One region of the Roseovarius sp. E0-M6 genome, then DNA from elsewhere that is predicted to be linked to it. Evidence: riboswitches for the same ligand, from Rfam matches in the RefSeq annotation. Region 1 holds a riboswitch; the other holds the start of a gene.
What was found. Region 1 has a riboswitch for cobalamin ahead of V8359_RS02235 (hypothetical protein). Riboswitches for the same ligand answer to the same signal wherever they lie in the genome.
Positions count from the first base shown of each region.

Region 2: another riboswitch for cobalamin. It lies ahead of V8359_RS05600 (TonB-dependent receptor plug domain-containing protein); the one in region 1 lies ahead of V8359_RS02235 (hypothetical protein).

Region 1 is NZ_JBAPLA010000001.1:435,627-450,789, reverse strand. It holds gene V8359_RS02320 (methionine synthase) at 1-163, shown strand, start outside; gene V8359_RS02315 (PA0069 family radical SAM protein) at 173-1,261, opposite strand; gene V8359_RS02310 (corrinoid protein) at 1,471-2,175, shown strand; gene V8359_RS02305 (hypothetical protein) at 2,273-2,488, shown strand; gene V8359_RS02300 (YbjQ family protein) at 2,490-2,810, shown strand; gene V8359_RS02295 (DUF1638 domain-containing protein) at 2,797-3,432, shown strand; gene V8359_RS02290 (hypothetical protein) at 3,599-5,299, shown strand; gene V8359_RS02285 (SufE family protein) at 5,307-5,720, opposite strand; gene V8359_RS02280 (hypothetical protein) at 5,960-6,490, shown strand; gene V8359_RS02275 (DUF2254 domain-containing protein) at 6,589-7,830, shown strand; gene rnd (ribonuclease D) at 7,853-9,010, opposite strand; gene purN (phosphoribosylglycinamide formyltransferase) at 9,129-9,725, opposite strand; gene purM (phosphoribosylformylglycinamidine cyclo-ligase) at 9,722-10,768, opposite strand; tRNA gene V8359_RS02255 (tRNA-Ile) at 10,877-10,953, shown strand; gene V8359_RS02250 (cupin domain-containing protein) at 10,975-11,337, opposite strand; gene V8359_RS02245 (trimethylamine methyltransferase family protein) at 11,531-13,075, shown strand; gene V8359_RS02240 (TetR/AcrR family transcriptional regulator) at 13,103-13,789, shown strand; gene V8359_RS02235 (hypothetical protein) at 13,818-14,087, opposite strand; cobalamin riboswitch at 14,193-14,391, opposite strand; gene V8359_RS02230 (ATP-dependent helicase) at 14,477-15,163, opposite strand, start outside.
Region 2 is NZ_JBAPLA010000001.1:1,166,324-1,181,486, reverse strand. It holds gene V8359_RS05610 (aspartate aminotransferase family protein) at 1-519, shown strand, start outside; gene V8359_RS05605 (MFS transporter) at 620-1,906, opposite strand; cobalamin riboswitch at 2,298-2,511, shown strand; gene V8359_RS05600 (TonB-dependent receptor plug domain-containing protein) at 2,647-4,467, shown strand; gene V8359_RS05595 (ABC transporter substrate-binding protein) at 4,454-5,323, shown strand; gene V8359_RS05590 (FecCD family ABC transporter permease) at 5,320-6,303, shown strand; gene V8359_RS05585 (ABC transporter ATP-binding protein) at 6,300-7,058, shown strand; gene V8359_RS05580 (adenosylcobinamide amidohydrolase) at 7,055-7,732, shown strand; gene V8359_RS05575 (MotA/TolQ/ExbB proton channel family protein) at 7,745-8,407, shown strand; gene V8359_RS05570 (ExbD/TolR family protein) at 8,407-8,784, shown strand; gene V8359_RS05565 (ExbD/TolR family protein) at 8,790-9,179, shown strand; gene V8359_RS05560 (energy transducer TonB family protein) at 9,179-10,084, shown strand; gene V8359_RS05555 (LysR substrate-binding domain-containing protein) at 10,107-11,027, opposite strand; gene V8359_RS05550 (dimethylarginine dimethylaminohydrolase family protein) at 11,139-12,080, shown strand; gene V8359_RS05545 (ABC transporter substrate-binding protein) at 12,117-13,715, shown strand; gene V8359_RS05540 (NAD(P)/FAD-dependent oxidoreductase) at 14,050-15,163, shown strand, end outside.

The sequences.
Region 1 (15,163 bases):
CGGCCTCGCCTGCGGCTTCGAAAGCTCCGGGTCGGAAACGTGCCGGATCAACGCACCCTGGACCCTTCGGGGAGAAGACGCGACCATCCTCCTGATTATCCCCGGACTCACCGTTGCGACGCTTTTCGGTCTTGCCTGGTGGGCCAAGCCGCCAAAACGCTGACCGGGCATATCAGGCCGGGAAAAGCTCCATCTGATCACCCGCCTTTGGCGGCACACGAAACAGGTCACTGCGGAGCGGAGGCAAAGCGGCAGCAAGCTTCAGCCGACGCCGCGCCACCTCGAAACGGGCCGCTATCAGTTTCGCATAGGGGCCCGTGCCCCGCATCCGCCGCCCCCAGTTCGCGTCATAGTCCTTGCCGCCATGCATCTGACGGACGAGCCCCATCACTCGATCCGCACGATCCGGCACATGGGTCTCAAGCCACTCCTGAAAAAGCGGCGAAACCTCGCGTGGCAGCCGCAGCATGATCCAACTTGCCGAGCTGGCCCCGGCATCGCGCCCCGCGCTCAGCATCGCCTCAAGCTCGTGATCGGTCAGGCCCGGGACGATTGGCGAGGTCATGATGCGCACCGGGATACCCGCAGCATTCAGCCGGGCAATGGTGGCAAGGCGCCGGGCCGGTGCGGGCGCCCTCGGCTCCATCTTGCGCGACAGCGCAGGGTCGAGCGTCGTCACCGATATACCGACCCGCACCAATCCCCGTTCGGCCATACGCGATAGAATGTCGATGTCCCGCTCGATCAACGCGCCTTTTGTGACGACGGCTAACGGGTGGCCGAACTCCTCAAGAACCTGAAGACAGTTGCGCGCGACTTCATGCGCGCGCTCGATCGGTTGATACGGGTCCGTATTGGTGCCCATCGCGATGGTCGCAACCTCGTAGCGCCGCTGTGACAATTCCCGCCTCAGAACCTCGGCCGCATCGGGCCGCGCGATCAGGCGGGTTTCGAAATCAAGCCCCGCCGACAGGCCAAGCCACGCATGGCTTGGCCGTGCGAAGCAATAGATGCAGCCGTGCTCACAGCCTCGATAGGGATTGATCGACCGGTCAAAGGGAAGGTCGGGCGACCGGTTGTAGCTGATGATGCTGCGCGGTCGCTCAACACTTGTCGTGGTGCGCAGAACCCGCGCCTCGGGTGCGCGGTCCCATCCATCGTCCTCAAAGTGCCGTGCGACACTCTCGAACCGGCCAACGGCATTGCTGGTCGCGCCGCGGCCCCGACGCTTCAATTCTGGATCAACTGTGGCACTGGACATGGCCCGATATAAGAACATTTAGGGAACACATGCAATAACTGCATTATAATCATGCAAATTTCCCAACTCAAACTGCCATGTTTGCGCGTGACAAGTCGCAGCCATTGCGACAAGTGTCGGTAATTGGACAGTCGCAGACAGGCAAATTGACGAAACGTGACGCGATATACACTGCGCGTGCTTGCGCCCCAGAATCAGGATAACCGCTCATGTCAGACGAAGAAGACGACATCATCCTCTCGGAACTGGACGATGAAGAACTTGTCCAGCAGATGTTCGACGATCTTTACGACGGTCTCAAGGAAGAGATCGAAGAAGGCGTGAACATCCTTCTCGAACGCGGCTGGGCACCCTACGACATTCTGACCAAGGCGCTTGTCGGTGGCATGACCATCGTCGGCAAGGATTTCCGCGACGGGATCCTCTTCGTTCCCGAAGTGCTCCTCGCTGCCAACGCGATGAAGGGTGGCATGTTCATCCTCAAACCGCTTCTGGCCGAAACCGGCGCGCCCCGCGTCGGCAAGATGGTCATCGGCACGGTCAAAGGCGACATCCACGATATCGGCAAGAACCTCGTGTCAATGATGATGGAAGGAGCCGGCTTCGAAGTGGTCGATCTCGGGATCAACAACCCGGTCGAGAACTATCTCGAGGCGCTCGAAACTGAAAAGCCCGACATCCTCGGTATGTCGGCCCTGCTGACCACCACGATGCCTTACATGAAGGTGGTTATCGACACGATGGTCGAACAAGGCCTGCGCGATGATTATATCGTGCTGGTCGGCGGCGCGCCGCTCAACGAAGAGTTCGGCAAGGCCATCGGCGCCGACGCCTATTGCCGCGACGCCGCCGTTGCGGTGGAAACGGCAAAGGACTTTTGCGGTCGCAAGCACAATCAGGGCGCTACGGGCTGACTCCGTTGCCGACATGGACGATCAGAACCCTGCCGGCCACGGCAGGGTTTTTTTGTGGCGCATGCGTGTATATCTAGAAGGGCGGAGGAATCGTATCATGCCTTTGGACAAGCTCGTTCTCATCATCGTCTGCGTGATGGCCGCCGCCGCGGCGACGGTCTGGGTCGGCACGCTCATCGCCGCATCGTTCAGCCTGCCCTTCGGGTGGCTGGTCCTGATCCCCGCCGCGCTGGTGGGATATGTCGTTTTTCGCATCATCGCCGAGCGCGTTGGCAACGCCGAAGACGATCATTACGACAAGATGGAACACTGACATGCTCTATGTGACAACTCCGACAATCGCGGGCCGCGACATCGTCGAGACACTCGGCCTCGTGCGCGGCTCAACGGTGCGCGCCAAACATGTGGGAACCGATATCGTCGCGGCGCTCAAGCAGATCGTGGGCGGAGAGCTTCAGGGCTATTCCTCGCTTATCGCCGGCGCGCGCGAACAAGCCATCGACCGGATGCTCAAAGAGGCGAAGGTCCTTGGCGCGAACGCGGTCGTGGCGGTGCGGCTGGAAACCTCCGCGATCACCCGCGGTGCGTCGGAACTGGTGGCTTACGGCACGGCGGTGCGCCTTGCTACCCCCTGATGAGAAACTGACCGAGGCCGGTTTCACGGAATCCGGCGGTGGCCGCATCCTTCTGGTGGCCTGCGGTGCCTTGGCGCGCGAAATCCTCGCGTTGAAAAAGGCCAACGGCTGGGATCACATGGTGCTGCAATGCCTGCCCGCGAAGTATCACCTCTATCCCGAAAAGATCGTCGAGGCGGTCGAAGACACGGTTCGTAAAAATCACGAAAGGTATGAGACGATATTCGTGGTCTATGCCGATTGTGGCACCGGTGGCCTGCTCGAGGCGAAATGCGCCGAGCTTGGGGTTGAGATGATCGCGGGGCCCCACTGCTATTCCTTTTTCGAAGGTAATGATGCTTTCGCCGCCCACGCGGATGAAATCACGGCGTTCTATCTGACCGATTTTCTGGTCAAACAGTTCGATGCCTTCGTGTGGAAACCGATGGGGCTCGACAAACACCCCGAGCTTCGCGACATGATCTTCGGCCACTACACCAAGCTCGTCTATCAGGCCCAGACCGACGACCCGGCGCTCCGGGCCAAGGCCGAGGAATGCGCGGCAAGGCTGGGGCTCGACTATGAATACCGCTTCACCGGCTATGGCGATCTGGCAACCGCGCTGGCGGCACAAGCGAGATAGGACCGACCCATATCTGCCCGGCTGCTCATGAGTTATCGGGCTTAGGCAGGGCCTCGCTTAATCTATTGACCCTACGTCAACTATAAACGTAGCCTGCACCTATTGTGCCGTAGTAAACCTTTGCCGTGTCTCCCGATATTTTCAGAATTTTTCAAAGGATATTGATATGACATCCAACGCTCCCGGTGCGTCCGATTACCTGCCCTCTCCGATCCACGTTCAATCCTACCACGATCACGACTACAAAGCCGCGTCCGGGCATGACATCCTGCATGATGAACCGCGCAAGCAGCCGTTCGAAGACCCAAGGCCCGGCCCGCCTGATGGCACCCCCATCTTCAACGGCTACATGACCGTGGTCCGAAACAAGAGCGAGTTGACGAAGGATCACAGCGTCAACCTCAGCTTCGAGCAGGCCCTTCTGGTGGAAGACCCGGAAAACAGCGTCGCGGCCGAGATGCTCAACACCTTCAAAAGCTCGGAAACCTCGGTCCGCATCGCGGCCTACGCGCATTGCTTCGTCGAGAACGAGTGTCTTATCCACGGCGAGGGCAAGATTGACTTCAACAAGACGGCGAAAGACTACATCCAGAATGGCAACTGGAACCAGTTTCACAAGGATTTCGGCGCCTACTACATCTCGAAGGTCCACAAGGGCGGCGAACTCTTCATCTCGATCAACATCCAGTATCACACGACCGACGCCGCCGAGAGCCTCATGGGCAAACTGAAAGGCAGCAAGGGCGAAATCGTCACCACCACTTTCCTGGCCGAGCTCAAGCGCAAGATGGCCGAGGTGGATGAACACGCCTCGGTCCATATCGAGAAGTTCCTCGTCGCGGCGGTTCCGGATGTCCCCAGCTTCAACTCTGACGATCTTGATGATGCGATCGAGAAAATCACGACATATCTGAACAAATTCGAACAGGACGTCAAAAAGAGCCCCTGCCCTATCGGCGCCGAGGCGACAGTCTATAGCGACGTCAATCCAGACCTCATGATCGTGGAGAAGATGGTCGCGGAGGCCGCCGAAAAGGTCACCGCGCTGGCCGAGCGCGCGGCGGAATACGAAGATATTCTCGACAGCGTGGTGTCCATCCGGGCCCTTGTCCAATCAAAAACCTGCACGATCACCGAAGCGGGCGAGAACAAACTCAAAGCCCTTGAGGCGGACGTGCCCGATGCGATCACCGCCCTGCGCGAGCACTATGCGCTCATGAAGGATCTCGACAGTTACAAAACCCCCGGCGATATCGACGACAAGCGCCTCTTGCCCCCCGCCCACTTCCGCCAGCTCGTGACCGAGGTGCGCGCCACGCTTAAGGAACAGATCATCGCTGGCGCCACCTACCGGGTCGCCTTTCCGCTCAGCGGAAAGTATTTCGACGAACCTTCCGCCAGCCGCCCCAAGGGCATATCCAAGGAGCTTTGGGAAGAAATGACCGAACCTGACGGCAGCAAAAAATACCCCTACGTCTCGGTCTCGACCAGCGGCACGCCCCCGTATCAGATCTCGCGCAAATCAAACGACGGGGAAGGCGAGACGCTCAATGTCGGTGACATCGTGCGCATCCGCTATCCGAAAAACGGCGCGGACGAAGCCTATCAAAGCTATGAAATCTACTATTCAAGCAAGGCATGGGCCATCGGTCTGGCCGAATATGTGCCGGACAACGAAAAGTATCACTGGAAGATAGAGGTCGAGGGAAAATCCGACGGTGACGCGCTTCTGGCCTCTGACGACATCCAGTTGCGCAGCGAATACAGGACAAGCTTCCGGCTTACATTCCAAAAGACATGGGCCGCAGTCAGCAAGCGGAAGGCGTCGAAGAAAGACTACAATATGCGCTTGACCCGCGCCTACTGAACATTGCTCACGCGGCGGCCTCTGCCGCCACCAGTCGGATACGCTCGATCATCGCGCGCAGCCCGTTCGAACGCTGCGCCGACAGATGATCGTTGAGGCCCAGCCGCGCCAACTCACCTCCCGCATCCACCTGCGGCACCTCGCGCACGGGCAATCCGTTGTAAAGCGCACGCAACACGGCGATCAGGCCACGCACAATCATCGCGTCGCTGTCGCCTTCGAAGTGAAACCGTCCGTCCTCGATACGGGGATGAAGCCAGACCTGACTCGCACAGCCCTCAACCTTGGTTGCGGGCACCTTGAGCGCGTCATCGAGTGGGTCCATCGCCTTGCCTTGTTCGATCACATGGCGATAACGATCCTCCCAATCCTCGAGAAATTCGAAATCCTCTACGATGTCTTCGAATGCCTGTTGTGCCATGGGATATCCTCTTAAAGCGTTTCGCCTTTGACCTGAGACATCAGCGAAACGAGTGCAACGCCTGACTGTCGCGCTGCGTTTCACGAAAATCTGTGCTTCAAGTTCTTCGCGAAACGCTTTGGGTCTCACCATTGACCTAAGCCTGCACCCCGCAAACGTCCAGCCCCCGCTTGCACCGCTTCCCGATGCGTCATACTGTGCAGCCAAGGCCCCCGGGGCACAAAGGGACAAGGCACGACATGCGCATTCTTGTGGCACTTCTGGTGATCTCCTCGCTTACGCTCGCCGGATGCTCTGGGTGGCGCGATAGCCGCGTGAACCCCGGCAACTGGTTCGGCAACAGCAGTTCGAAACGCGTGGCCAGAACCACGCCCGCCGAAGCCGAGGTAAACCCGCTGATTCCCGAACAACGGCCCAGTATTTTTCGCCTCAAATCCGATGAGGAGACATACGAGGGCACGCCGGTGCAATCCATCACCAGCCTGTCGGTCGAACGAAGCTCGGGTGGGGCTATCATCCGTGTGACCGGCCTGCCCCTGCGGCAAGGCGCCTTCGATGTCCGGCTTAACCCGCTCAACGGACAAGAGGACGAGGCGGTGAATGGCGTGCTCGCCTACAGACTCGAAGCACTACAGCCCACGAATACCCCGCAAGGCCCGCAACAGACACGCCGCGTGCATGCCGCGCGCTACGTGTCAGATCAGGTGTTGCGCGATGTCACTCAAATCCAGGTGCGTGGCGTGGGTAATGTTCTGACAAGCCGCCGCTGAGTTGAGCAAAGGCAGCGGACCCCACAAAACCGGGGCCCAGACCAACATTCTGCCCCAACTCACCGTCGCGTCGGCACGCTTGTGGAAAGGGCGCGACCTTGGGTGATTACCTGCGCATGCCGATCCTGATCTTTCGGCGCTATTACCGGAAACTCTGGATTCGCGTTTCGGCCTATGCCGCGCTGTCGCTCATGGTCGCGGTTGCCGAGCCTCTTTTCGCACGCTGGATTGATCCCGATTTCACGGTGCAGATCGGCCCGGATGCCGTGATGACCGTGCTCACGATTGTCGCCTCCTCGATGCTGGCTGTCTCGACCTTCTCGCTCAATGTGATGGTCACCGCCCATCGCGGCGCGGCGCAATCGGCAACGCCTCGGATACACCGCCTGTTGCTCGAGGATACGACCACTCAATCGGTGCTCGCAGTATTCATCGGCGCGTTCGTTTATGCGCTCAGCACCATCATCCTCATTCAGTCGGGGCTTTTCGCGGATAATTCAAGCGTGATCACCATGCTGGTGACGGTGCTGGTGGTGTTCGGCGTGATCGCTGCGATGCTGCGCTGGATCGACCATTTGAGCAAGCTGGGCAGCATTGATGAAAGCATGCGCAACGTCCATGATCTGGCCCAGAGCGGGCTGCGGGCCTTCGCTCATACCCCTGCGCTTGGCGGCAATCCACTCACCTCCGACACGATCCTGCCCGAACATCTGACCGAACTTTGCGCAAGAAATTCGGGCTATGTGCAGTTGATCGACGTCCCGGGTCTTGAAGAAAGCCTGCCGGACAGGTCTTTCGTTTACGTGACGCTCAACCCGGGCTCACCGGTGTTGCGTGGCCAACCCATCGCACGGGTCTCGGGACATGTTTCTGACGACGTGATAACTGATCTCTCCGACTGTTTTGTGGTCGGTGATATGCGAACCTATGAACAGGATCCGGCTTTCGGTCTGACCGTGCTGTCGGAAATCTCATCGCGCGCCCTCTCGCCCGGTGTCAACGATCCCGGCACCGCGATCGAGGCCGTAACCCGGCTCGAGGCGCTGATCTGGGAATACGCACAGGAGTCCGGCATAGGCGACGGGGCACAGTGCCCCCATGTGTTCATCAAGGTGCCCTCGGCGCATGATCTGATGGATGCGGCTTTTGCCGCCACCGCCCGCGACGGGGCCGGTCTGATCGAAGTCGCGGCCCACCTGCGCGGTGCGCTGCACCGCTTGGCCCAATCGCCCGATGAGCGCGTCAACGAGGCGGCACTTGCCATGGCGAAACTGGCGCAGCTTCATGCCAATCAGTCACTCCCACTCGAAGCCGAGCGCACGCGCCTGCGTGATGCCTGACCCGCGAAACCCGCGCAACGGTTTAGAGTTCGACCGCCTCGATCCGGCTGCCATTCACACGCAGACCGATTTTGCCATCGCACAGCTTGATCGCATCGCGCCCGAACACTTCGGCCCGCCATCCGCTTAGTGCGGCAACGTCACGCTTGCCAGCGGCGATAGCGTCAAGGTCCGATGCGGTCGCGACAAGCTTGGAGGCCACGCCGAATTCTTCCGATTTGCCCTTGAGAAGCACACGCAGCATGTCGGCCACCGCCGGATTGACGTTAAGCTTGCCATCGGCACCGTCTTTCTGCGGCTGATCCGCCGGTGCGCAATTAAGGCCGCGTTCAACCGCCCCAAGGATACCTTCGGCGACGGGCCCCTTGCGCGCCTCGCGCAACAGCAGGCGCGACCGGCCAAGGTCTTCGGTGCTGCGCGGCTTGGTCGCCGCCAATTCCAGAAGCGCGTCGTCCTTGAAGACACGATTGCGCGGAATGTTGCGCTCTTGGGCATGCGCTTCGCGGAACTGCGCCAGTTCCCGCACAATCGCCAGGTATTTTCCCGAGTTGTTGCGCGTCTTGATCCGCTCCCACGCGTCTTCGGGATGTGTGACATAGGTTTCCGGGGCGGTCAGAACCGCCAACTCTTCCTTGACCCATGCATCACGCCCACTCTTTTGCAGTTCGGCGGCAAGATATTCGTAAATGCGTCGCAGATGCGTCACGTCGCCCAGCGCGTATTTTTTCTGTGCATCGCTCAACGGACGGCGCGACCAATCGGTAAATCGCGAAGATTTGTCGAGTTGCTGCCGCGCGATCCGGCGCACCAGCGTTTCATAGCCGACCTGCTCTCCAAAACCGCAAACCATTGCCGCGATTTGCGTATCGAACAGCGGCGCGGGAATCACCCCAGCATCCACATAGAAAATCTCAAGGTCTTGCCGCGCCGCGTGAAACACCTTCACGACGCTTTCGTCCCGGAACAGATCGTAGAGCGGCTCAAGCGACAGGTCACCCATCAGCGGATCGACCAGAACCGCCCCCTCATCATCCTCACCGGGCATGGCAAGCTGCACGAGGCAAAGCTTGGAATAATACGTTCGCTCTCGCAGAAATTCGGTGTCGACGGTCACATAGGGATGCTTGCGTGCCGCGCTGCAAAAGGCGGCCAGATCGTCAGTCTTGGTGATTGTCTTCATGGATGCTCGCGGTTGCATGTCGGGGCGCGCGCCTTGGCGGTGGCCCCTTATACGCCAGAGCGCGGAAATTGCAAGGAAGCGGGTGCAGGTCGCGGACCTCGTGCCTCACATTCCCGGTTCAGGAGCAGAAAATTGGACTTTTTTCACCTTTGGCAAAGCGGCGCAGAACCCTCGGATACAGGATGTGTTCTTTCTCAAGCACCCGCGCAGCCAGCGTGTCAGGCGTATCGTCCGACCGCACCGGCACCCGCGCCTGCCCAAGGATCGGACCGCCATCAAGCTCGGAAGTGACCTCATGTACTGTGCAGCCCGCCTCCGCGTCGCCCGCCCGCAACGCACGGCCATGGGTGTCGAGGCCGGGGTATTTCGGCAAAAGGGACGGATGGATATTGAGCATCCTGCCATCCCAGCGCGCAACGAACGGCTCGTCCAGAATGCGCATGAACCCCGCAAGGCACAAGATATCGGGCGCGGCCTCTTCAAGCCGCTCGTGGAGCGCGTCCTCAAAGGCGGCGCGATCACCGTGAAACGTGCGATGATCGACCACCGCGGTCTCGACCCCGCGGTCACGCGCCTTTTCTAGCCCGCCCGCCTCAGGGTTGTTCGAAACGACAAGCACGGGCTCGGCCGGATGCCCCTCTTCGGCCATACTGTCGATAAGCGCGGCCATGTTCGATCCGCCGCCCGAAATCAGGATGGCGACCCGCTCGGTCATCTCAACGCGCCCTCATAGGTCACGCCTTCACCACTCACCACGTGACCGAGCCGCGTCACACCCTCACCCACGTTTTCCAAGAGCGCGGTGAGCGCGTCAGCGCGCCCCGCCTCGACCACGAGGATCATGCCGATGCCACAGTTGAAGGTCTTGAGCATTTCCGCCTCATCCATGCCGCCCTCTTGGCGCAGCCATTGAAACACCCCCGGCAGAGCCCATGACCCAAGGTCGATGCGCGCGCCCAATCCCTCGGGCAGGACACGCGGCAGGTTCTCGGTGAGGCCACCGCCGGTGATATGGGCCAACGCATGAACCCCACCCTCGCGCACCGCGGCAAGCGCCTGCGTCACATAAAGCCGCGTCGGGGCCAGCAGCGCCTCACCAAGCGTGCCGTCGCTCCAAGGGCAGTCAGCCCCCCAGCCAAGGCCCGACATCTCGACAATTTTCCGCACCAAACTGTATCCGTTCGAATGCACCCCATCGCTCGCCAGACCCAGAAGGACATCGCCCTCTCCCACGCCCTCGGGAAGAGCGGCACCGCGCTCCATCGCGCCCACGGCAAATCCCGCAAGGTCAAAATCGCCATCGGGATACATGCCCGGCATCTCGGCGGTCTCCCCCCCGATCAACGCGGCACCCGAGCGCACACATCCCTCGGCGATGCCTTCGACAATGCGCGCCGCGCTTTCGGTCTCAAGCCGCCCGGTCGCGAAATAATCCAGAAAGAAAAGCGGCTCGGCTCCCTGACACACAAGGTCATTGACGCACATCGCGACAAGGTCGATCCCGACGCCGTCCACATGCCCCGTGTCAATCGCGATACGAAGCTTGGTGCCCACCCCGTCGGTGGCGGCCACCAGAACCGGATCGGAATATCCGGCCGCCTTGAGATCGAAAAGCGCACCAAAACCACCAAGCCCGGACATGACACCGGGGCGTGTCGTGCGCTTCGCCGCTGGCTTGATCCGATCCACGAGCGCATTGCCCGCATCTATGTCGACGCCCGCATCCGCATAGGTGATGCCGTTCTTCTTCTGGCTCATACCGTGCCCTCTCGTCCGATCTGGCCTGCCTCTATCCGATAGACCGCACCCCCGCAATCGTCAAAGCCTTGACGCAGGTTCCGCCTGCCCCTAGGAGGCAAGGCAGGCGGGCCTGTAGCTCAACTGGTTAGAGCAGAGCGCTCATAACGCTTTGGTTGGGGGTTCGAGTCCCTCCGGGCCTACCATTTCCGCCACCGCTTTTTCGATCACTGCGGCGAGGCGCTGATCACGAAAAGCTTGCGCATGTGCTCGTGCAGGATCCACTCACCCGTCCACCCTTGGGGCAGGATCAAAAGATCACCCGGCCCGATTTCGCGCTCACGCGATCCGTCGCTGTCGCGCACCGTCGCACGACCCGAGACGATGTGGCAATATTCTCCCGCCTTGGTCCGATCCGCGGTGAAATGACCGGGCGTGCACTCCCAGACCCCGATCGTCGTGTGCCCGTCCGCCGAACTCCACAGTTTGACCGCCGCCTCCTCCTGACCTTCTGTCAGCGTGGTGGGTTTCGGTCCGAAGGGGCCCACATCGACACCGGCCAGATCGCCGAAGGTTTCAAAATTGATCATACACTGTCCTTTCCAGTCCTGTTGCGCACATCGTGAAGCTATTCCCGAACCGCTAAGGGACGGTTTCACCGCGCGACGATACCGCAAAATGCCATCCTCCGGCATTACCCGGACGCGCGCAAGCCGACTGAATTTTCTTGGCGCACTGGACACATGTGTCTAGAGTCGTGGCGACTCACCAAAGAGGGCCATCATGACGCTCGACACCCCAACTCGTCGCCGGGGCCGCCGCGCCAAGCACGCCGCCGCCGAGACCTCGGCCCGCACGGTCGATTACCGCAACCTGCGCAACCCCTTTCCCACCATGAACGTCTTTTCCGACGACCGGATCGAGGCGATGCACGAGGCCGCGCTCGATGTGCTCGAACGGCTCGGAATCAAGGTGCTACTCCCCGAGGCCCGGACGATTCTCGCCCGCGCCGGGGCGCATGTCGATGAAGATAGCGAAATGGTCTATCTGGGCCGCGACATCGTCGAGGCGGCGCTTGCCATCGCGCCCCGCAGCATCACATGCCGCGCCGCCAGCCGCGACCGTGACCTCACGCTCGAACTGGGCCGCATGGTGTTTCAGCCGGGCGCAGGCGCCCCCCACGCGACCGACCTCACCCGTGGCCGACGCCCCGGCACGGAAACCGATTTCCGGGAGTTGCTGAAGCTCACACAGGCGTTCGATGTCCTGCACATGATCCCGCCCCTGATCGAGCCGCAGGACGTGCCGATACATCTGCGCCACTACGCCACGCTGGACGCGCAATTCTCGCTGACCGACAAGCTCCCCTTCGTCTTCTCGCGCGGCACGCCGCAGGTCAGGCAAAGCTTTGAACTCCTTCAGGACTTCCGCGGTCTCAGCGATGATGAATTTACCGCAGAGTCGCATTGTTACACGATCATCAACACCAATTCCCCGCGCACGCTCGACATCCCTATGGCGCAGGGGCTGATCGATTTCGCGCGCGCGGGGCAGGTCTCGATCGTGACGCCTTTCACGCTGATGGGGGCCATGGCACCGATCACCGTGGCGGGCGCGATCACCCTCAGTCATGCCGAAGCACTGGCCGCGATCACCCTCACGCAATTGGCCCGCCCCGGCGCGCCGGTCTGCTATGGCACCTTCACCTCGAACGTGGACATGAAGTCGGGCGCCCCGGCCTTTGGCACGCCCGAGCATTTCCGCGCCTCGCTCGCGGCGGGGCAACTGGCGCGCAAGCTGGGGCTGCCGTGGCGCTGCGCCTCCGGGTCCGCCGCCAACATCAACGATGCGCAGGCCGCGAATGAAACCCAGTTCGGCAATTGGGGGTGCTTCCTTGCCGGGGCCACCGTGGTGGTCCACTCCGCCGGCTGGCTCGAAGGCGGGCTCACCGTCTCCTACGAAAAGCTCATCACCGATCTCGAAGTGCTCCAGATGGTCGCCGAGCTTTGCGCCGGAGCCCAAGCCGGCGACGCGGAAATCGGCCTGGACGCATTGGCCGAGGTTAAGCCCGGCGGCCATTTCTTCGGTGCGGCGCATACGATGGAGCGTTATCAGACCGAATTCTACGAACCGCTCATCGGGGATTTGTCGAATTTCGGCACATGGACCGAACGCGGCGCGCTCGATGCGTCGGCCCGCGCCACCGCCAAGTGGCAAGAGATCGTGCATGCGGCCCCCGACCCGATCTGCGATCCCGACCGGCTGGAAGCGTTCCGCGACCGCGTGGCGCGGCTTACCCGTGCGGGCGGCGCCGCGCCCGAAAGTTGAACCTTTCGACGTGGGGTGCATCCCGATATGACGCACCGACGCGATACCGACGTGGATACCGACGTGGATACCGACAGCGAAAATGCCCCCGACACCGGCCCCGCGCCCCACGCCAAGGTCAGCCGTCAGGACTGGCTTGATGCGGCGCGAAAGGTGCTGATCGAGGACGGCGTGAGCGAGGTCAAGATCCTCACGCTCGGCCGTCGGCTCGGCGTCTCGCGCTCCAGCTTCTACTGGTATTTCATCTCCCGTCAGGATCTGCTCGACGCGCTTCTGGCAGACTGGGAATCCGCCACCACGGCCCAGCTCGTGGCGCATTGCGACTTGCCCGCCGCCGCCATCACGCAAGCGGTGGCTCAGTTTTTCAGATGCTTTATTAACCCATTGCTTTTTCAACAGAAACTTGACTTCGCTATTCGCGAGTGGTCACGCCGCGATGCCACCGTTCACGCCAAGATGGCCGCGAATGACGCGATCCGTCAGGCCGCGATCCAGTCCATGTTCGAGCGCCATGGCTACCCCGCGGACGAGGCCGACATCCGCGCCCGCATCCTGTATTATCAGCAGATTGGCTATTATGCGCTCGATATAGATGAACCGCTGGCCGACCGTCAGGGACGGGTTGCGGGCTATCTCTATGGCTTCACCGGTCGCCATCCGTCACAGGCCGAGGTCGATGAGGCCGTGACCTATGCCGAGAAACATGCGAAATAGCCCTCAACCATCTGCGTTCAAAAGATATTCAGTGAATAGCGCGCATTCGACCCCGGCGTCCGCGCGCTGCTGAAAACGCCCGTGTCGCTTCTCGCAGATACCCTACGAAGGCCTGCGCGGCATCGCTTTCCGCCCGCTGCGCCGCCGGATGCGCAAGCGCGTCGCGCGCCACTTGTGGTGTCACCTGCCCTTCGGCGGCAAACGCCCATTCAAGAAACCCAAGCCGCGCCATGGCCCGCGCCTCTGCACCATGCGCGTCGCTGTCCTCAAGCCCGTTCAGGATACGTGTCATCGTCATGTCTGTCTTCTCCCCGGCCACACCCCGGGCCGGATGGGGCGAGGTGAGATTTGGGGGCTTATGCCTTGATAAGTCTGGCATGTGCCGCCTTATCCGCCCCCCGCGGTTTGACGTTATCCCAAGGCTGGTTTCCGGGCTCGAAGGTTGGCCGATGGCCTGCGACGGGCACCTTCCCGGACCATGCGGTCCAGTGGTCTTACGCCTGTCGCCCCTTCCTACCGTTGCGGGGGCAGCGCCGGGCTTTCACCGGCTTCCCAATTCTCCGGCCCCTTGCGGGGACGGCACCCTGAGGCAATCAGATTAACCGAAGCGCACAACCGCGCAAGTCCTGATTGCGACCATCGAAGGCAATCTTTGCGCCAGATCACACAATATATGGTGGACGACGCTCAAAATGGCACATCATCTACACCTGTGACAAATCGCGCCACCACCTTCTTGGGCCCGGCCTTTTCAAAGGCGATCTCAAGCTTGTCGCCCTCAATACCCTCGACGGTGCCATAGCCGAACTTCTGGTGAAACACCCGTTGGCCGATCGTGTGTGCGCTCACCGCCTGCATGTCGATGACGCTCGATTTCGATTCGCGCGGTTGGCTGATCGGGCGTTCACTCGCCCGCGCCTGAAGCCTGCGCCAGCCGGGTGAATTATAGGCATCGGCCTTGGCCGCGCGCTCATCAAGTCCGCTCGAGGCGCCGCCCATCCCCGCCGCGCCATAGCCACCGCCATAAAGGCCGGGCGGCGTCAGGACTTCGACATGTCCCTCGGGCAGTTCGTCGATGAACCGCGACGGCAGCGCGCTTTGCCATTGGCCAAAGACCCGCCGGTTGCCCGCAAAGGAAATGGTGCAGACCTCTTCGGCCCGCGTGATGCCCACATAGGCAAGACGCCGCTCTTCCTCGACGCCCTTGAGGCCGCTCTCATCCATGCTGCGCTGCGACGGGAAAAGCCCGTCTTCCCATCCCGGCAGGAACACAGCGGGAAATTCCAGACCCTTGGCCGCATGCAGGGTCATGATGCTGACCTTCTCACCGGCCTCGTCGCTCTCGTTGTCCATGACAAGGCTGACATGCTCAAG
Region 2 (15,163 bases), 730 kb from region 1:
ATCGCCAAGGGCCTCACCTCGGCCTATGCGCCGCTTTCGGGGTCGATCGTGGGCGACAAGGTCTGGAAAGTGCTTGAGCAGGGCACGGATGAAAACGGCCCCATCGGGCATGGCTGGACCTATTCGGCGCACCCCATCGGCGCGGCGGCGGGGGTGGCGAACCTGCGGCTGATCGACGAGTTGAACCTTGTGCAGAATGCCGGTGAGGTGGGCGCCTATCTCAATGCCGAGATGCAGAGCGCGCTGGGGGACCATGCCCATGTCGGCGACGTGCGCGGCGAAGGGATGCTTTGCGCGGTTGAATTCGTCAAGGACCGCAACGATCGCGTATTCTTTGATCCGTCGCAGAAGATCGGTCCGCAGGTGTCGGCAAAGCTTCTGGAGCAGGACAACGTGATCGCACGGGCGATGCCGCAGGGGGATATCCTTGGGTTCGCACCTCCCTTCTGCCTGACCAAGGAGGAGGCCGATACGGTGGTCGCCGCCACAAAGCGCGCCGTCGAGACTGTTCTCGGCTGAGCCTGCCCGATAGATCCGAACCAATGACAAGGGCCGGAGCGATCCGGCCCTTTTGCGTGTCGGCGGCCGCGCGACGGGCGCAGGCCCGCGCCGCCATAGGTCAGCTTTGGTCAGACCCGGACGATGACGCGGCCTCTTCGTTGCGCTCGGCTTCGGCCTGTTCGGCGGCCCATTCGCCCGCGGCCTCAACGGCCACGGTCGAGGCGGTGGGCAGCATGTTCAGGTAGCTTTCCGTCTCCTCGACGGGCACCGTCGCGCGTTGCGTCATCCGGTAAAGCGCATAAATCGCGATCACGGCGAATGTCGTGCCAAGCGTCAGCCAAAACGCATGAGGGTTGCGCCATTGCATCGTCCAACCGGTCACGAGCGGGCCCACGATGGCCCCCAAGCCAAAGGTAAAGACAAGGCCACCCGATGCGGCGGGCATGTCCTCGGCCGAGAGGGAGTCGTTCGTGTAGGCCAGAAACAGCGCATAAAGCGGCGTCGTGACCCCACCGGCAAAGAAGGCGGCGGCCATCAGGGCCCATAGCCCATCGCCGCTGATCCATCCTATGGCGCAGGAGACCGCGCCCAGCGTGGCCGCCCCGAAGATCAGCTTACGGCGATCCATCCGGTCCGACAGCCATCCGATCGGGTATTGCAGAAGCAGTGCCCCGGCAAACAGCATCGCGACGAACAAGGCGATTTGCGATGCTGTAAGCCCGATCTGACTGCCGAATACTGCGCCCATGCCGGATTGTGTCGCGTAGACGCTTCCCAACAGAAAAATCCCGACCGTGCCAAGTGGCGAGCCCACGAAGAGATTCTTCAGCGACATCGGGCGCGCGACTTCGACGATCGGCACCGGCGTGACCGACAACAGGATCGGCGCGAACGAAATCGACACCAGTATCGAGGCCGCGATGAACAGCGCCGACGTTGCGGCATCGCCCAGCGTCAAGAGCCCTTGTGCCCCGATGATCCCGAGCGTCTGCGCGATCATGTAGGCCGAGAGCACCTTGCCGCGCGTTTCATTTGTGGAGGCGTCATTGAGCCAGCTTTCGGCCGTGACATAGATGCCCGACATGCAGAAGCCGACAAGTATCCTGAGCAAGGTCCATGCCCATGGCTCGGTCAGGAGCGGCAGTGCGATCAGGCCCGCCGACATGAAGCTGCCGAGCGCGGCGAAGACACGCACATGTCCGACACGCTGTATCAAAACCGGAGTAAAGCGCGCGCCCGACAGGAAGCCCAGAAAATACCCCGACGTGACAACAGCCAGCTCAGATGCCGAAAACCCCTCGATCCCGCCGCGCAGGCCGATCAGGGTAAAATGCATGCCATTTCCCAGCATGATAAGCACGATGCCGAGAAGAAGAGCCCAAACTCCGGATAACAACTTGATCATGAAAGGCCCGCCTTTGCGAGGTTCCTGTGGTCACTGGATCGGTGCAAGCTCTGCGCACATGCTGCACTGCAGTATACGGATTCGCACATGGACAAGATACATTTTGCGACACCACGCAGCCCATACCGTCAATGATCTTATTAGATGCGTAGAAACTGTGCAGAGTGGACCGTTCCTGCCTGTTTTGCGCCCCTTCTTGCAGTGACCGGGGGCGAATGCGGCATTGAAGGAGAGCGTGGCGCGAAGGTGAAACCACCGCACCCGATACCGGCCTTTCAGGCGTATCGGCCTTGCCATGACGCGCGGAACAAATCGGCGTTCATCCGGGACCGGGGCCTATCGTAGGAGCCATATGACCCGAATTTTCTCTTTCCTCGTGACAGGACTCGCGCTAAAGCCGGGGAGCTTCGGTCCGGGCGCATATGTCCGGGTAATAGGGAACGCGGTGCGGTGCATGCAAATGCGCCAATTCCGCGACTGCCCCCGCAACTGTAGGCGGTGAGCGAAGCCGGATGTATGTCACTGCCGCGTCTTGGGCGTGGTGGGAAGACCCGGCCAAGCGTTGACCCGCAAGTCAGGAGACCTGCCGAGGTGATCACCCTATCCGGGCGCGGGGCGCGCCGTGGATAACGGACCTTTCCGTAGTGGTGGCAATCGCACCGTCTGCGGGAGCCCTGAATCCTTTCCGCAGATATACACAAGTCAATCGCCCGCGCGGCGATCGGAAGGGACTACAGGACATGACACGCAAGACATTTGCGGCCCTCATGGGCACAACAGCCATCACATTCATGCAGCCGGCAACGGCACAAGAGGCATTCGACCTTGATACGATCGTCGTGTCGGGAAGCCTTTCGCCCATCGAAGCCGAGCGCAGCGGCGCATCGGTCAATGTGGTCGACGCCGAGAAACTGAGCACCACGGACACGACCGTGATTGACCGGCTTGACCGGTTGCCGGGCGTCAGCTCGACCGCGAATGGCGGGTTGGGCGCGTCCAGCAACATCCAGATTCGCGGCCTGCCGGCCCGCTATGTCAGTGTGCGGGTCAATGGCATCGACGTGGCGAACCCTTCGGGCGTGCAGAACCAGTTCAATTTCGGCGGGCTCACGCCCTCGGGGATCAGCCGCATCGAGGTGCTCAAGGGCTCGCAATCCGCGCTTTACGGTTCCGAAGCCATAGCCGGGCTGATCGACATCACCAGCTATCGCCCGCAAGAGCTTGGCTTTTCCGGGGACTTCACGGCCGAAGCCGGAGGCAACGAGACGTATCAGGGCACGCTCAACATGGGCGTCAAGAGTGTGCGGGGCGAGATTGCGCTGACCTACGGGCGCACCACCTCAGAAGGAATTTCGGCACGGGCGGGAGACCCGGAAAAAGACGGCTTCGAACAGGATACGCTCATCCTTTATGGCGAATATGACCTGAGCGACAACGTGACATTGGGCGCCACAGCTTTCTATCGCGACGGGTCGGTTGAGATTGACCGCTCTGCGACCAACAACAGCGGCGAGGTCGATACCGAGGAAACCGGATATCGCGTCTTTGGCGAGGTCCGCACCGGACCGGTCACCCATACCCTGAGCTTTGCGTTTTTTGATATCGCACGCCGTGATCCGGGCGGCTTTACCCCCCGTTTTGACGGAGAACGCCGCCAATTCTCATATCTGGGCAGCTATGAGATCAGCCCGACGACCACCTTCAACTTCGGGTTCGACCGGACCGAGGAAGAGTTTCAGGCCGGGGCCGTGGGCGATAACGACACAAATTCGGTGCAGGCCGAACTTCTGTTCAGCCCTTCGGATGCGTTGGATGTTTCGGCCGCGATACGCCATGACGACGAATCCGATTTCGGCGGCAAGACGACGGGCCGTATCGCCGCTGTGTGGCGCCCGGTTCAGGATCTCGCCTTTCGCGCGGTGGCCGGAACAGGGTTTCGCGCGCCTTCGCTTTTTGAGCGGTTCAGCGGATTTGGCGATCCTACCCTGGAACCCGAAGAGAGCATCAGCTACGAGTTGGGCGTCGAAAAACGCTTTGGCGACGCGGGCTTTGTCAAGGCAACCCTGTTTCACACCGAAATCGACGATCTGATCCAGTTCGACACGACCGCCGTGGCCTGTGGCAGCGGTTTCGGCTGCTATAATCAGGTGCCGGGCACGACCACGTCCAAAGGGATCGAGCTTTCGGGGGAATATGCTCTGAACGGCGCAGTCACGGTCTATGGCAACTATACCTATACCGATGCTGAAACGAACGGTGCGCGCCTGACGCGGACGCCCAAGCATGATGTCACGCTGGGCATCACGGGTGAGATCGGTGAGCGCGTCACAGCCGAGGCCGATATCCGTCACGTCGCTGATATCGTGCCAAGCGCCTTTGCCCCCGCCAACAACAAGGTCGGGGACTATACACTGGTCGGGGCGGGTGTGACCTTCGCCGTGACCGACCGGGCCGAGGCCTATCTGCGTGTCGAGAACCTCTTTGACGAGGATTACGAGACGGCCGGCGGGTTCAACACACCGGGGCGCACAGCGTTCGTCGGGGTCCGTGCGTCCTTCTGAGATCATAGGCCGTTTCGCGGCGCTGGCCTTGGTGGCCGGTGCCGCGACAGGCTATGCGGCAGATGCCGCAGCCGGGACGCCCGAGCGCGTGGTGTCGATGAATCTTTGCACAGATCAGCTTGCCATGATGCTGGCGGCAGAGGGTCAGCTTTATTCGATCTCGGACATCGCGCAGGATCCGCTGATGTCCCCCATGGTCGAGGAGGCGCGCGCCTATCGCGTCAATCATGGACTGGCCGAAGAAATCTACCTGATGCAGCCCGACCTTGTGCTGGCCGGACAATATACCAATCTTGCAACTGTTGAAATGCTGCGCCGCTTGGGGATCCCGGTGGCGATTTTCGACACGACCAGAGGTCTGGACCAAGTGGCGGCGCGGATCGCCAAGATGGGATCGGTGCTGGGCCGTGAGGACGCGGCGCAGACCATGATCGACGAGTTCGAGTCCCGTCTGACCGAACTTCGGGCTGGGGATGGCCCGCGTCCCGAAGCGGTGCTCTATTATGCCAATGGGTATACCTTGGGCGGTCAGACGCTGGCGGGCGATATCCTTGAGGCGGCGGGATTTGAAAATGCCGCTCTGCGTGCCGGCTATGCGTCGGGCGCGCGGATGCCGCTTGAGGTTTTGGCGGCGCTTGACCCCGATATCGTGATCACCGCGCAAAAATATCCCGGCGCGTCGCGGTCGGAAGCCATTCTGCAACATCCTGTGGTCAAGGAGTTGCGCGGCGCAAACGGCACGGCGGCGATGACTGACAGTGATTGGGTCTGCGGCACGCCGTTCGTGTTGCGCGCGATCGAGGAACTGGCTCAAGCACGCAACGCGCTCGGCCCGCTCAAGGGCACGGACGAATGACGCGGGTCTTGGTCCCTCTTGCGTGTGTCGTGGCGCTTCTTTTTGCGGGCTCGCTCATGGTGGGGCCGGCGCAGGTGGGTTGGGCCGAGAGCCTGCGCGCTCTTATGGGCGGGGGCGAGGGGCCTTTGCCGATGATCATGCGTGAAATCCGCCTGCCGCGCGCCATCCTTGCGGTGCTGATCGGGGGCAGTCTTGGCCTTGCCGGGGCGGCAATGCAGGGGTATCTGCGCAACCCGCTGGCCGAACCGGGGCTGATTGGCGTGTCGGGGTCGGCCGCTTTCGGTGCTGTTCTGGCGCTTCAGACGGGGTTTGCGGCGATGTTCGCGCTTGCCCTGCCTTTGGCGGCGCTTGCCGGTGCGCTGGCGGCGGTCCTGCTGATCCTTGCGCTTGCGGGACCGCGCGGCACCTCGCTTACGCTGATCCTTGCCGGAATCGCGATTTCGGCGCTGGCCGCCGCGTTCACGTCCCTGGTGCTGAACCTGTCGCCAAACCCCTTCGCCGCGAGCGAAATCGTGTTCTGGATGATGGGGTCGCTCGCCGACAGGTCCATGACCCATGTTTGGATCATTCTGCCGTTCATGGGGATGGGCCTTGGGCTTCTGATGGCACTTGGCCGGGGGCTGGATGCGTTGACACTGGGCGAGGACGCGGCGGAAGCGATGGGGATTAACCTCATGCGGCTGCGGCTCATGCTGATTGTCGGCACGGCCTGTGTGGTGGGGGCGGGCACTGCGGTGGCGGGCGCTATTGGTTTTGTTGGGTTGGTGGTTCCGCATCTTCTGCGGCCGCTGGTGGGTGCGCGGCCTTCGCGCCTTCTCTGGGCGTCGGCCCTTGGCGGTGCGGTCATGTTGTTGGCGGCTGATATCGCGGTTCGACTTATCCTGCCCGAACGGGACCTGAAGCTTGGAGTGCTGACAGCCATCATCGGTGCGCCGCTTTTCCTGCATCTGATCGTCAAGACGCGGAGGGCCCGGATATGAGCCTTCTGACGCTTGAGACGCTTTCGGTCACGCGGGGAGGGCGGAACGTGTTCCACGACATCTCCTTGCAATTGAACGAGGGTGAGGTGATCGGCTTGATCGGTCCCAATGGCGCGGGCAAGACGACACTGATGCGGGCGGCCTTGGGTTTGTTGCCGCACGGGGGGCGCAGCTCGCTTGCGGAGCTGTCTGCGACCGACCGCGCGCGCAGCGTCGCGTGGATGCCGCAATCGCGTGAGATCGCCTGGCCGGTGAGTGTCGAAACCGTGGTGACGCTTGGCCGTTTGCCGCATCTTGGTGCCGGTCAACGCCCGGGCCCGGCGGATCGCGCGGCCATAGACAGGGCCATTGTGGGGATGGAGCTATCTCATCTGCGAACCCGGCCCGCGACCGAACTTTCGGGGGGCGAACAGACGCGCGTCCTGATTGCCCGTGCGCTGGCGCAGGGCACGCCGCTTCTTATGGCGGATGAACCGATCGCGGGCCTTGATCCGGCGCATCAGATCGCCACGATGCAGACATTCGTCGCCCTCGCCGGGCAGGGGCGATCCGTGCTTGTTTCGCTGCACGATCTGGGCCTTGCGGTGCGTCATTGCACCCGGCTTCTATTGCTGAGCGAGGGGCGGCTTGTCGCGGATGGTCCGCCGGCCGAGGTCATGACGCCTGAGCGGATCGCGGAGGTCTTCGGAATCAGCGCATGGTACCGAGAGACGGAACACGGCCCTGTTTATCAGCCACTGGAGGTGCTGAGATGAAAGGCGTGTCGCTGAATCGGCCATGGTTGGACTTTGATCTTGGGTCCGAGATGCGCGTTCTGAGCTGGGCGATCAATCGGCCCGGTTTCGCCGATGCGCGCCGTATCGTCTGGCGTGAGGTGCGCAATGCCGATCTGCCGGTAGACCTGGATGTGACGCGCTGGTTCGCACAGGAGCTTGAGGCGCGGAATGCCTCGGATGCGGTGGCGTTTCTCACGTCGCGCGACGTAAGCCGGTATCATGTCGCGCAGGCGACGGCCGCGGCGACGCGGGCAGATGTGGTCACCACCGTTGGGCTTTCCAATGCCGAGCGGGTGGGCGCGCGGATGGACCGCACGGGGCAGGACTGGGGCACGATCAATGTGGCGATCCGGCTTAACCGGCGGCTGACCGATGCGGCGTTGCTCGAGGCGATGAGTATCGCGGTCGAGGCCCGCACCGCGGCGGTGATGGATGCGGACCTGCCGTTGCCGACCGGCGTGGCAACCGGGACCGGGACAGACTGTGTCGCGATCGCGGCACGCCCGGGATTGGCCGCTTATGCCGGGTTGCACACGGATATCGGTGAGGCGGTGGGGCGGGCCGTCTATGACGCAGTTTTCGAGGGCGCGCGCGATTGGCTGACCACCGTAAGGGCCGCGCCGCAACTGACCGGTCCGGCCGGACGGAACTGAGGGAGAGACACGATGGATACCAATGGTCTGATCGACTTTCTGGCACGCGGGGGGCCCGCGCTCTGGCTGATCGCGGTTCTGTCGGTGGTGACCCTTGCCCTGATCCTGTGGAAGGTGTGGCGCTTTGTGGTGACTGGCGCGTGGGCCGGGCAGGCGACAGGCCGCGCGGTGACGATGTGGAAGGCCGGGCAGCACGCCGAGGCGTGCGACCTGCTGGATGGTCGGCGGGGTTTGCGGGCGCGGTTGGCTTTGGCGGCGATGCGCAACCGGTCTGATACCGCACTTGGCTCCGCTGCGGCGCGAGAAGAGACCGAGCGCGAGGCAAAGCGCATCCTCAACGAGGCGCGGGGCGGCCTTCGGGCGCTTGAGCTCATCGCCACAATCGCGCCGCTTATCGGACTTCTGGGCACGGTTCTGGGCATGATCGAGGCCTTTCAGGCGCTTGAGGAAAGCGGTAACAGTGCCGATCCCGCGATCCTTGCCGGGGGTATCTGGGAGGCGCTTCTGACGACGGCGGCAGGTATGGCTGTGGCAATCCCCGCCTCGATGGCGCTGAGTTGGTTCGAAAGCGTGGTGGAGCGCGCGCAGGCCGACATGGAGGACGCGGCGACGCAGGTCTTCACGGCGCCCGGTATTCCCGAAGCCGGCTCACAGAAAGCGGGGCGTCGCGGCTGATGTTCAGCTTTGCCGCATATCGCCCGCGCAGGCGGCCGGGGCTGACACCGCTGATTGACGTGGTGTTCCTGCTGTTGGTCTTTTTCATGCTGGCCGCGCAATTCGGGCGAGAGACTTCCATGCCCCTGTCGGGAGGCAGCGGCGCGGGCGACTATTCAGGGCCGCCGCGCCTTGTTACCGTTGGGCCGGACGAGCTGCGCCTGAACGGGAGAGCCCTTGGGCTGGCCGACTTGGTTACTGCATTGCGGGACCTGACCGAAACGAACGAGGATATCGTCGTGTTGCGCGGGGTGGACGGCGCGGATGTTCAGCGGTTGGCGGACCTGATCGAGACACTCTCGGAAGCGGGTTTTGCGCGTCTGGTGTTGGTGGAGTAGGGCGCATGGATTTTTCGACCTCCCGCATGCGACGCGCCTCGGAACCGGCCCTGCCGATGATCAACGTGGTCTTTCTGCTTTTGATCTTTTTCTTGATGAGCGCGCAGATCAGCACACCGCCGCCTGTCGAGGTGAGTCCGCCCGCCGCGAGTGGCGCGGAGGCAGCGGTGGCCGAGAGCGTGCTTTACGTCACACGTGAGGGCGTGCTCGCCATGGGAGAGGCCCGCGCGGAGGCGGTTTGGGCGATGCTGGCCGCGATGGATGAGGAGAACCGACAGATGCCGATGACGCTGAATGTCGATGGTGCGCTTCCGGCGGCTGATCTTGCCCGCGTCCTTGGGCGGCTGAGCGCCCTTGGGTTCGAAAACCTTCACTTGGCAACGAGACCTGACTGATGCGGATCGTCGAGCTTTTCACCTTTGGCGGCCTTGCCGTCGCCGCGCATCTGGGCGCGTGGGCATGGCACGCAGGCAACGGGGCTGGCACGCCAGCGGCAGGAGACGAAGGTGCGGCTTCGGTCACGCTCGCCGCGGCCACGGGGGAGATGAGCGAGTTGGTCGGAGCATGGAGCAAGCCGCCCGAGACGATGCAGACGGTTGAGGCCATGCAACCTTCCCAGATGGATGCCCCCAAGGCCGAACCGGTCGCGATCGCTGCTCCAACAGAGACGCGGGATAGGCCGGCGCAGCCTATGCAGCGGCCCGCACCCGCAACTCCGGCATTGCCCGATGACACCCTGCCGCAAACCGACAGGCAAAGTTTCGAACCGCCGGTGTCTGACGCGCCCACCGCGTCGCTACGCCCGCAGCAACGCCCGGAGCAGACCGCCCCCACACCCAAGCCTGTCCAAAAGCCCGAACGCGCCGCGCCCGAGGCCCCCAAGCCCCAAGCGAAAAGCGCCGATGCAAAGCCCGCGCAGAAAGGTGCGACCGCGCAGACCTCGTCCGGCAGCAATAGCGGTCAGGGCGCGGGTGTGACGAAACAGGCCGCAGCCGCCACGATCTCGAAGGCGCAACGTCATAGCTTGATGGCGCAATGGGGCGCAGCCCTCCGGCACGGCATTGAGCGGCGCAAACGCTATCCGCGTGGCACCACTGCGTCCGGCACGACCAAGCTGCGCATAACGGTGTCGCGGCAGGGGCGTCTTTTGGGGATGAGCGTTGCGCAATCCTCGGGCGATGCGGCGCTTGATCGCGCGGCGGTCGAAGCGGTGCGGCGCACCCGGTATCCGGCCGCGCCGCGTGGCCTTGGGCAACCCAGCTATTCCTTCAACCTGCCGATCGCGTTCCAACACAGGTAACGCACCGGGCGCGCAGTCCGCCTCAGCCTTTGGAGCCGGTGATCCCCGAGACATCATCCTGTGCCGCCGCGCGCATGAGCCACGCGGCCAGTGCGCCTGCCGCGCTGTCGCGGGTTTGAGCACCGCGGGTCACGATGTAGTAACCTTCATACTCCATGACGCCGGGTCCAAAAGCCTGAACGAGCGCCCCTGAGCCAAGGGCGCGCCCGCCCATGAACCAATCGGAGAGGGCAAAGCCGACACCTTCGCGGGCATAGGCCACCGCATCGTGATGCGATCCGGCGTGAACGTCGCGGGCCGGGCGAACCTGTTCGATGCCGCGGCTGGCGAACCAACGCGCCCAGAGGTCGCCGCCATCTTCGTGGATGATGGTGGACTTGCGCAGGACCGACGGGTCGAGCGGGAGCGGGCCGCGTGTCAGTTCAGGGGCGCAGACCGGAAAGATTTCGGTTCGGATGAAGGGCGTTACCCGGTGGCCCGCAAAGCTATGGGCGGCAAAGACGATGGCAAGGTCCACATCCGCAGGCAGCGTGCTCATCGTGCGTTCGGCATAAGAGCATCGCAGAGAGAGATCGGGAAAGCGTTTCAGGAAGTCAGCGAGTTTCGGACCCAGCCACTCGACCATCAGCGAGACCGGAACCGCGATGGAAAGCGTGCCCGAAAACGCATCCGCCGAAAGCGCGAGCGCGGTGGCCGTGATATCATCGAAGCCCGACTGGATCGACCGGACAAGGCGCTCTCCGGCCGGATTAAGTTCGATCCGCCGCCCGTGTCGGTCGAAAAGCCGTACGCCAAGCGTTGCCTCGAGCGCGCGCACCTGATGGCTGACTGCGCTTTGCGTGACGCCCAGTTCCTGTGCTGCGTGGCCCATATGCTGATGCCGGGCCGCAGCCTCGAAAGACTGAAGCGCGTTGAGCGAGAGCCATTTGTCACCGATCTTCACCGCATGCCACGCTTGATGATTTCACCTCATCTATACAAGCAATTTTATTCGTTTTGATCAAGGTGGACTTGCCGGTAAACTTGCCAAAAGCCCTCATACCGGAGACACGTCATGCCCAAGGACAAGATCGTTGCCCCTCAATCCCCGCTTCAGGCCCGCAATCCTGAGGGTGGCACTGCGCCGCTAAGCGACTGGGGGATCGACAGTGAATATGGCCTGTTGCAGGATGTGCTTCTTGGCCCGGTCGAAACCTTCGGGCACATGGACAACACCGCCTTCAGCTCGATCTATCGGGAAACGGCCCGGACCGGGCGAGCCTGGGACCACCAAGCGGCGGTTCGGCAATACCGCGAGATGTGCGATGCCTATGAAGAGGCGGGGGTGCGCATTCATACGCTGCCCGCCGACGAGCATCTTCGCTATGGCGTCTATGCCCGCGATTCGAGCTTCATGACGCCGTGGGGCGCGGTCATCACCCAGATGGCAAATCCGCGTCGTCGCGGCGAGTATTCCGCCGCGCTTCGCTTCTACCTGGAGGCTGGTATTCCGATCTATGACATGGTGAGCGCAGGTAGCTTCGAGGGTGGAGATTTTCACATCATCGAGCCGGGCGCGGTGCTGATCGGTTATACCGGGCTTCGTTGCGAGGAAGTCTCGGCGCGTCAGATCGGTGCATGGGTCGAGAAGGAGGGCTGGGAGGTCCACTATGCCTATATCGATCCATACTATGTGCATATCGACCTGATGGTCTGCATGATCGCACCGAAATGTGCGGCGGTTTGCCTTGAAACGACGCCGGACCACGTGACCGATTGGCTGAGATCGAAGGGCATAGAGATCATCCCCGTGGGATTCCGCGACACGATGGCGCTTGGATGTAATGTCATGTCGCTGGGCGGGGAAAGAGTACTTGCCCCGGCGGCAAGCAAGGATCTGGTGGGCAAACTGCGCGCCAACGGGTTCAAGGTCTATGACCCGGAAATGGACATGTTCAGTATGATGGGAGGGGGCATTCACTGCATGGCGCAGTCATTGCGCCGCGATGCCGGCTGAAACGGCCGGATTGCCAACAAGAACAGGGAGAACAACATGAAAGATCAAAAGATCAAGGAACTGAGTGACCGCTTCATGGCGGGTGGGATGAGCCGCCGGAGCTTTATGCGGTCCCTGCTTGCGACGGGGATGGCGGCGGCGACGGCCACCGGCCTTGCCGACCGCGCAAAGGCCGCAGCGCCCAAGCGCGGGGGCACCTTCCGTATCGGCAAGGGACATGGTCAGACAACCGACACGATGAACCCCGGCACCGCCGAGAACGGGTATATGGTCAATCTGCTGCAATCCTATCACGGCTACCTGACCGAAGTGGCCCCGGACGGCAGCCTTACCGCCGGTCTTGCCGAAAGCTGGGAGGCATCGCCGGATGGCAAGACATGGTCATTCGAGCTGCGCGAGGGGACGACATTCCACAATGGCAAGTCGGTCCTGCCCGAGGATGTCATCGCGTCGGTCAACCATCACCGAGGCGAGGATTCGACATCGGCGGCCAAGCCGCTGCTGGCCGCGCTGACCAATGTGCGCGCCGATGGCAAGCGCCGCGTGGTGTTCGAGCTTGATGCCGGGAACGCCGATTTCCCCTTCACGCTTAGCGACTATCACATTCCCGTCGGCATGTCCGAGGACGGGCAGGTTGACTGGACCACGGGGATAGGCGCGGGGGCATACAAGCTCGATAATTTTGAGCCGGGCGTGCGCGCCGACTTGTCGCGCAATGACGATCACTGGGATCTTGGCAACCGTGCTTTTTTTGACTCGGCCGAACTTTTGTCGGTGACCGACACGAATGCGCGAACCACCGGTCTTCAGACTGGGGATTTTGATGCGGTGGACAGGCTCGACCTCAAGACCGTGGACCGGATCCAGCAAGCACAAGGTGTCACGGTGCATTCAGTGCCGGGAACGCAGCATTTCACATTCGAGATGATGTGCACGGTCGATCCCTATACCGATCGCGATTTGCGGCTCGCGCTGAAATACGCCATCGACCGGCAGGAATTGGTCGACAAGATCCTCTTTGGATATGGCGTGATCGGCAACGACCACCCGATCGGACAAGGCCAGAGGTTCTTCAACAAGGACCTGCCACAGCGTGAATACGATCCCGACAAGGCCCGTCACCACCTCAAGAAAGCGGGGTACGAGTCGGTCGATATCGAGCTTTTGGCGGCCGATGCGGCCTTTGCCGGGGCGGTGGATGCCGCCACGCTATATCAGAACTCGGCCAAGGGAACCGGGCTCAACATCACGCCGGTCCGGGTGCCGAATGACGGCTACTGGACTGATACGTGGAACGTGAAACCCTTTGTCGCGGTCTATTGGGGGGGACGCCCGGTCGAGGATCTGATGTTCGCCACGGCCTACAAGAGCGGCGTGCCGTGGAATGGGACGCGCTGGTCGAATGACCGGTTCGATGACTTGCTGATCAAGGCGCGCGCCGAATTGGAAACCGAGAAACGGCGCGAGATGTATCACGAGATGCAGGAGATATTGAGCAATGACGGTGGTCTGATTGCGCCGATGTTTGCCTCGTATGTCTTTGGCACCCGTGACGGGCTTGGCCTGCCCGAACAGTTCGCTTCGAATTGGGACATGGACGGCGAACGTTGCATTGAGCGGTGGTGGTTTACCTGAGCGACGCGCCCGGATCGGACACACAAGCGACGGGCCGGAAGCGGCCCGTTTGCACGTGGTCGGGCCGCTTTGAACCCTGCGCCAAGGTATTCTGCGAAAACCTGTCGGCATAGGTTTAACGGCACCATCCATGACGCCGAATTTTCTTCACGGCTAAATCACGTCGTTCGCCGGTTTTGTGGAACGCAGACATGGCCTCACTCGTTGATCGGTAAACCCCGGGGGCGTTGACGTCCGCGACACTCAATGGGAGGTGATCAGTGACCATGTCAGACACGTCCAAGCCGCATCGCGACGCGCATGGCCCGCGCTTAGGCCGTCAAGGTTCTACGTGATGCGCGCAACAGTTCAGAAATTCTTTCCGATCGTCGTGGTGGGCGGAGGGGCTGGCGGCCTCGAACTTGTCACCGCGTTGGCACGGGCTGGGCATCGCGATGTGCTTTTGATCGACCGCAACGCCTGTCACGTCTGGAAGCCGCGGCTGCACGAAATGGCCGCAGGTCTTGGCGCGGCTGATGTGGATGAAATCTCCTATGCCACGGTGGCCGAACACTGGGGGTTCTCGTTCCGGCAGGGCACCCTGAGCGATGTGTCGCCGCAGGACCGCACGATCACGGTTGGCGCCGTGCGAAACGCCGATGGTGCGGTTATCGTGCCGGAGTTCAAAGTGAATTACGACGCTCTCGTGCTGGCTCTGGGGGGAGTGACCCCCGATTTGGGGGTTGACGGTGTGCATGAGCACAGCCTCATGCTCGACGATGGCAAGGACGCCGAAGAGATGTTCGTCCGTCTCTCCCGGGGGCTGCTCGCCAAATCTCTGATGAGCGATGCCAGTGCCTTCGAGGTGGTGATTGCCGGGTCCGGCTCTACCGGTGTGGAACTGGCCTCGCATCTTATCGAAAGCCGTCAATGCAACACGATTGCACCGCGTGCCGACCTGCCCGAGATACGGGTGACCATGCTCGAGGCGACCGATGAGATCATGCCGGGCCTATCCGATGAAGTGCGGAGGGGCATTCGCGAGCGTCTGGAAAAGCAGGGTGTGCGGGTAGAGACGCGACAACTGGTCAGTCGTGTGACCGAATGTGCGGTCGAGACGGATGACGGCGCAAGATTCCGCTCGGACCTGACCGCGTGGACTACGGGAATAGTGGGGCCGCGCATCGCAGAGGACATCGCGGCGCTCGATACGAATGAAAAGCGCCAGTGGTGCGTAAAGCCGACCCTGCAAACCCTTGCGTCGGATGCGATCTTTGCCTTGGGCGATTGCGCCGCGATAGAGGACGACCCGGCTCCGCCATCTGCGCAGGCGGCGAGCGAGCAGGCCGCCCATCTTGCCCGCTATCTGCCACGCTGGCTTTTTGAGGGGCAGACGCCCGAGCCGTTCGAGTTCCGCAATAAGGGCACGGTTTTGTCACTGGGCGACGGGGGCAGCATCGCCAAAGTCA